DNA from 3 places in the Bradyrhizobium sp. 2S1 genome. Region 2 is predicted to be linked to each of the others. Evidence: riboswitches for the same ligand, from Rfam matches in the RefSeq annotation. Region 2 holds a riboswitch; each other region holds the start of a gene.

Region 1 (2,258 bases), 740 kb from region 2:
AGCATCACGTTCTTGACGGTGAGCCGCGGCGTCAGCGACCAGGTCTCCAGCGCGGCATCGTTGTAGGTCGAGGCGAAGCTGATGGTCGGTACCGTGCCGAAGAAGCCGCTTTGGGTATCGCGCTGCCGCCAGCCGCCGTCGACGATCAGGTCGACGCCGTTGATCAGCGTCTTGGTGAAGCCGGCGGTGACGCTCGCGGTCTGCTGGTTGGCATAGTCGAACGGCGTACTGCTGCCCCGGCGGTCGGTTTGCAGCTCGTTCACCCCGATCGACGGATCGACCAGCCGCCCGCCGGGCAGGCCGAGCTTCTGGTCGCTGCCCGTGACGGTCAGGAAAGCGGTGAGGTCGGGCGTGGTGTAGTTGACGCTGCCGACCGCGTTGCGCTGGTCGAGCGCATTGTTGACGCGGTAGCCGTCGGACTTGATGCCGTTGCCGTAGAACGAGGTGGACCACGGTCCCGCATTGAGCGCCGCGGAGACGGCGGCCATGCGGGTGTTGAACGAGCCAAATCCCGCCTCGGCTCTCATCGTCGTCGGCGGACCGCCGACGCCGGTCTTGGTGATGATGTTGACGACGCCGCCCACCGCATTGTCGCCGTAGAGCACGGCGCCGCTGTTGCCGCGCGTGATCTCGATGCGCGCGATCGAATCGAGCGGGATCGTGGTGAGGTCGAAGCCGGCCTTGTCGACGTCGTTGAGCCGGCGGCCATTGAGCAGGAACAGCGTGTTGTCGGTGGCGAATGCCCCGAAGCCGCGCAGGTCGACCGCGGTCTTGGCGCCGTTCGGCCCGCCATAGAGCGTTTGCAGCTGCACGCCCGGCACCTGCGCGAGGATTTCCGGCAACGACTGCACCGGCGAATGCGCGATGTCGTCGGCGGTGATCACGGCCGAGGACGATCCGACAATGCCGGCGAACTAGCGACCGCCGCTGGTGCCGCCCGTTCCGGTGGCCGTGCCTGTCCCTGTGGTGCCCGATCCGCTTCCGCCGCCTACATTGGTGCTCTCTGCGGTGCCCGGCGCCGGACGGCGCGGTGCCGGCGCTTCGTCCGCAGCCGGCTTGGCGCGCGTGACGTTCTGGTCGCCCGGCTTGGTGACTTCGATCGCTGGTAGCTGATCGGGAGCAGGCGCCTGCTGCGCCCGCGCGGCGGAGACAATAAATACAGGCGCGAGCATCGTCGTCGCGAGCAGCAGCGTGCGCCGCCAATGGTGGAATGGGTAGGACAACATAAGCGAGACCTCGGTAACGTCAGTGGCACGTCACCGCGAACCAGTCTCACCATCGTGCTAACAGCCTCAGGTGAAGCTCATGCCTGTACTCCCCGACCGGCATCTTCGCGTGTGACCACGGCTGACGGCAGGTCTCCTGGCTCGCGGGTCGTTACCCTTCGTCGCCTTCCCAGGACCGAGATTCCCAGTGGCCTGTGACGAAGGATTCACCGCATACAGTTGCGGGGGCAGCCGCGGCCTTGGGGAAGTTTCCCCGCACCGCATTCCCTTTTCATCTCATGAAAGAACCGTCATGTTCATCTAGGGTTCGGCCGGGCAGCAAAGTCAATCCGGCGGAAGTCGGGCGGCGGTCAGACGGCCACGGTTTTTATCGAGTGTCGCTTGTCTGCCACGGCGATCGCTGTAAGAGCATGGATCCAATGAGCGTGCAGGATTTTGCCTTGGCGGCCGAGGTCGCCGCGCGGCGCCGATGGGGCGCCACCGCGGCGCTGCTCGCGCTTGTGGTCCTGCTGTGCGTGATCTCGCTCGGCATCGGGCCGGTGCGGCTGTCGCCGCTCGCGGTGATCGAGGCGCTGTTCGGCGGCGGCAGCGACGTGGCGCAGGTGATCGTGCGCGAGATTCGCCTGCCGCGCACCATTCTCGCGTTCGCGATCGGCGGCATTCTCGGGCTGTCAGGCGCGGCGCTGCAGGGCCTGCTGCGCAATCCGCTGGCCTCGCCGTCGCTGTTCGGCGCGCCGCAGTCGGCGGCGTTCGGCGCGGTGCTGGTGATCGCGCTCGGCCTGGCCGATGTGCGCTCCTACGCGTTGCCGGTGGTCGCGATCATCGCCGCGTTCGGCTCGGTGTTCGCGCTGCTCGCGGTCGCCGGCCGCAATGCCGGGCTGCTGATCCTGATCCTCGCGGGGCTCGCGATCTCGAGCTTTGCCGGTGCTGCGACGGCGCTGGTGATGAACCTCTCCAGCAATCCCTTCGTGGTGCTGGAGATCGCGTTCTGGCTGCTCGGCTCGCTAGAGGACCGCAGCTTTCAGCATGTGG
Region 2 (2,258 bases):
GTGCGCCAGCTGGTGCCCGAGAGCGCGACGTCGAAACTGTTTGACGGCGTCCGATAGTCGGTGCGGTCGACCTCGGGGCGATCGTACCTGACGCCGGTGACGAGCGACAATTGATCAGTCAGCGACAGACGATCCTCCGCAAACAGCGCGTATTGATTGACGATCGCATTGAAGCCGGGCGATGTCGCGGTCGTCGTCGCGAAGAACGATCCTGGATCGAAGACGTAGGGGTTGACTGACGACGCGCCGCCAAACGGCGAGTTATTGGTGTGGGTGAAGTCGATGTGGTTAACGTCGAATCCTGCGACGAAGCGGCTCTCGAGGCCGAGGATGTGGCCGCTGAAGGTCGCGTCCATCCGGTTGCCGGCCTGCTTCTGGTCGTGGAAGATCTCGATATAGTTGCCGCGATCGATCAAGTTGGTCTTCGGATTCCAGGTATAGCTCTCGATGTCGCGCCAGTGCCGCTCGCTGGTCAGGTAATACAGCGTATTGTTGATCTTGATGCCGTCGGCGACGTCCCACTCGGTCTTGAACTGGGTCCAGCTGTCCTGATAGCGGATCGTGCTATCTGACGCGTTGTAATTCTTGAAGCGCAGCGCGTCCTGGATCGCGCCGTTGATCAGCGGCGTGCCGAAATAGCGCGACGGGCTGCGGTCGCCATAATCCTCGGAGAGCGTGAAGGCGAAATTTTCGGACGCCTGCACCCGCACCGCGGCGGAGACCACCGCGTTCGAGGTCTTGTCGCGATCGACCCAGCCGTCCGACATGTTGCCGGTGGCATTGATGCGGTAGGATACATTGGGATTGATCGGACCGGTGCTGTCGACCGAGAGCCGCCGCGTCATGTTGCTGTCGAGCGAGACCTCGGCTTCGTTGTAGGGCGTGCCCAGCGGCTTTTTCGGAATCACGTTGATGACGCCGCCGATTGCGCCTTCGCCGTACAGCACCGAGGCCGGGCCGCGCAGCACCTCGATACGTTGCGCCGACCAGGTATCGTACGGGAACGTCAGGGTTCCCGAGCCGATGTAGAAGCGCGTGCCGTCATACAGCGTCATCACCGAATTGCTGCCGGCGAAGCCGCGGGTGCTGAACGACAGGCCGCCATTGCCGGGAGCGGGCGTTGCGGTGAATCCGGCTGCGTCCTGGGTGACGGCGTCGGTGACATTATGCTGGCCGCGTTCGGCGATGGTCTGCGACGTGATGATCTCGACGCTGGCGGGCGTCTGCAACGGCGTTAGATTCAGACGGCTGCCGGTGCTCCCCGGCTTGGTGGCGTTGAGCGTCGGCGATGCCGACCCCGAAGCGCCAGACGCCGCGGCGCGCGGCGTGTTGCCGGTTGCCGCGGCCAGTGCGGGTCTGGAGCGTGGCCGCGACGACGACGCCGAGTTGCTGCTTCGCGCCGCGGGCTTGGGCTTTGCTGATGCCGAGGGCGAGACCTCGATCGGATCGAGCCTGGCTGGTGGCGGTGTTTGTGCTCCACCTTCAGCCGGCAGCAGCAGCGATGACAAGGAGCAAACGAGGCCGAGGCGCCAGCGGCGCGCAACGGGAGAAGACGGAGACATGAAAGGACTCGCGGTAACGTGGCACGTCACCGCGAACGCGGACTGGCGCATTGCCCAAAAGGCAGTGCTCCGATCGCACCAGGACGCCCCCGCCCGATGTGCTCGCGTGTGACCACGACTGACGGCAGGTCTCCTGGCTCACGGGTCGTCGCCTGTCGACGCCTTCCCGGACCGAATGGCCCAGTGGCAAATTGACGAAAGGCTCGCCGTTTACAGTTGCGGGGACAGCTGCGGCATTGGGGTTACCCTCGCACCGCATTCCCTTTTGATCCCCGAAGGGAACCGTCGGCAAAAACGATAGGTGGTGCGGGATGGGCTGTCAATTCGATGTGATGGTCACGCGCATGCTTTGCGGGACGGTGCTGCAGCGATGACACAGCCACATCTACGACTGACGCGGAGAGTTAACACGTCATCCTGAGGAGCGCGGCACGCGCGTCTCGAAGGATGCACGGCCCGGCTCGTGGCCGTCGATCCTTCGAGACGCCGCTTCGCGGCTCCTCAGGATGACGGGGAAACGTAAGTTCGCATCACTCGGCTTCGACACATCCCTGCATCACCTCATCGATCTCCGCCCACGAGAGCGCACCCATCTCGGCGATGAACACGATCCGCGTGCGCGGCACGCCAGGCGACGGCACGCCGCCGCAGCCAAGGTCGCGCGTCCGCCGGCGAGTTGAAACACCGTCAGCCGCC
Region 3 (2,258 bases), 1.8 Mb from region 2:
GTCGACCACATGCAAACTCGCGCTGAGCTGTATGCCACCATTGGATTGTACGACTACGAGGCATTGGATGCGTCGATCGTACAGACCATCATTCCCGAAGGGATGCCGCAGCGGGCTATGGGCTCGAAATAGACCTTGTTTCTGAGACGCTATACGGGCGTAGCCGGAAGCCATGAACGATTTCGTCAGAGCGGTCCTCACGCCGCCGCATGGGCACAAGAAAGTGTTGCTGCATTCGTGCTGCGCACCCTGCTCTGGCGAAGTCATGGAGGCGATGCTGGCCTCGGGGATCGACTACACGATTTTCTTCTACAACCCGAACATCCATCCCGAACGCGAGTATCTGCTGCGCAAAGATGAGAACGTGCGCTTTGCGGAGAAACACGGCGTGCTGTTCGTCGATGCTGACTACGACAAGGACAACTGGTTCGCCCGCGCCAAGGGCATGGAGTGGGATCCGGAGCGCGGGCGCAGGTGCTCCATGTGCTTTGACAAGCGTTTCGAGCGCACCGCGCTATATGCGCAAGAACACGGCTTTAGTGTCATGACGAGTTCGCTTGGTATCTCGCGCTGGAAGAACATGGCGAAGATCAGCGACAGCGGCCAACGGGCCGTCGTGCCTTACGAGGGATTGTCGTCAGGGACAATACCTGGCGCAAGGGCGGCGGCTCCAGCCGTATGATCGAGATCAGCAAGCGCGAGGCGTTCTACCAGCAGGAATATTGCGGGTGCGTCTATTCGCTCCGGGACACCAACCAACACCGCCGCCGCCAAGGCCGCGAACCGATCGAAATCGGTACCCAATTCTACGAGTTTGAGGACAAGCCGCCGGTAACGGGTGATTGAGCAATACCAGGGTGTTTTTGATCACGGTCATTGACTGCGGTCGGACTTGACCTTAACTCCTGTGCTGTCGTGGTTCTGCGGGCTCGTTTGGCCCGGAGCTAAGAGGGAAGCCGGTTCAATGCCGGCGCTGCCCCCGCAACTGTAAGCGGCGAGTTGTTGTCCAACAAAACCACTGAGGCCCGAAAGGGCTTCGGGAAGGCCGGACAACAGCACTGACCCGTGAGCCAGGAGACCTGCCTCGACAACAGAACGTACTCGGGCGGGGTGTCTCGGTGGTGCGATTGCGACTCCTCGCGCCACCTTTCGCCCGGAGTCCAGGCGTGTCACGTGGCCTGCGCCCCCAACATCGGGGTAAGCCATGTCTATTTCTTCACTTCCCGTCGCAACACTCGGAACGCCGCGTATCGGACCGCGCCGCGAACTCAAGATGGCGCTGGAAAGCTTCTGGTCCGGCAAATCCAGCGAACAAGCCCTGCGTGAAACGGCGGTCGGCCTGCGCGCCGCCAACTGGGCCCGCCAAAAGTCGCTCGGCGTCAGCGTCATCCCCTCAAACGATTTCTCGTTCTACGATCAGGTGCTCGACACCAGCGTGATGGTCGGCGCCATTCCGGAAGTGTACGGTTGGAAAGGCGGCGATGTGTCGCTGGCAACCTATTTTGCGATGGCCCGCGGCGCGCAAGGCTCCGATCACGATGCCAGTTGCGGCCACTCGCATCACGCGCACGGCGCGTCGCATGGCGTGCCAGCGCAGGAAATGACGAAGTGGTTCGACACCAACTACCACTACATGGTGCCCGAATTCAGCGCCGGCCAGATCTTCAAGGTGTCCTCCTCCAAGGCGGTCGACGAATATCGGGAAGCCAAGGCGCTGGGTTACAAGACCCGGCCCGTCCTGCTCGGACCGGTGACGTTCCTTAGGCTTGGCAAGAGCAAGGATGCGGCACTCAACCCGCTGTCTCTGCTGCCAGTCCTGCTGCCGGTTTACGTCAAGCTTTTGCAGCAACTCGTCGCCGAAGGCTGCGAATGGGTGCAGATCGACGAACCGTGCCTGGTGCTAGACGCAGACCGCGAAACCCAAGGCGCGCTTCAAATGACTTACGCGCTCTTGGCGGAAATGGTGCCGGGCCTGAAGATCATGCTCGCCAGCTATTTCGGCAGCCTGGGCGACAACGCCGATACCGCGCTATCGCTGCCGGTCGCCGGACTTCACATCGACCTTGTGCGCGCGCCGGAGCAACTCGACAAGATCGTCAGCGCCGCACCGAAGGTAATGACCCTGTCGCTCGGTGCGATCGACGGTCGCAATATCTGGCGCTCCAATCTTTCCGCCTTGCTGAAGCGGCTGGAACCGGCGGTCGCCAAGCTCGGCCAGGACCGGGTGCAGATCGCCCCCTCCTGTTCGCTGCTGCATG

Evidence for each region. A riboswitch is a leader RNA that binds a small molecule or an ion and turns the genes downstream of it on or off. The one in region 2 is predicted to bind cobalamin.
Region 1: it holds a riboswitch for cobalamin, as region 2 does, so the genes downstream of both, HAP54_RS10040 (hypothetical protein) here and HAP54_RS06560 (TonB-dependent receptor) in region 2, are expected to answer to the same signal.
Region 3: it holds a riboswitch for cobalamin, as region 2 does, so the genes downstream of both, metE (5-methyltetrahydropteroyltriglutamate--homocysteine S-methyltransferase) here and HAP54_RS06560 (TonB-dependent receptor) in region 2, are expected to answer to the same signal.

The regions. Positions count from the first base shown of each region.
Region 1 covers NZ_CP147717.1:2,098,399-2,100,656, reverse strand. The annotation lists partial or broken gene HAP54_RS10045 (TonB-dependent receptor) at 1-908, opposite strand, end outside; gene HAP54_RS10040 (hypothetical protein) at 915-1,226, opposite strand; cobalamin riboswitch at 1,336-1,533, opposite strand; gene HAP54_RS10035 (FecCD family ABC transporter permease) at 1,646-2,258, shown strand, end outside.
Region 2 covers NZ_CP147717.1:1,354,451-1,356,708, forward strand. The annotation lists gene HAP54_RS06560 (TonB-dependent receptor) at 1-1,229, opposite strand, end outside; gene HAP54_RS06565 (hypothetical protein) at 1,201-1,674, shown strand; cobalamin riboswitch at 1,669-1,864, opposite strand; partial or broken gene HAP54_RS06570 (CobW family GTP-binding protein) at 2,093-2,258, opposite strand, start outside.
Region 3 covers NZ_CP147717.1:10,226,604-10,228,861, forward strand. The annotation lists gene prpB (methylisocitrate lyase) at 1-132, shown strand, start outside; partial or broken gene HAP54_RS48590 (epoxyqueuosine reductase QueH) at 173-846, shown strand; cobalamin riboswitch at 900-1,101, shown strand; gene metE (5-methyltetrahydropteroyltriglutamate--homocysteine S-methyltransferase) at 1,205-2,258, shown strand, end outside.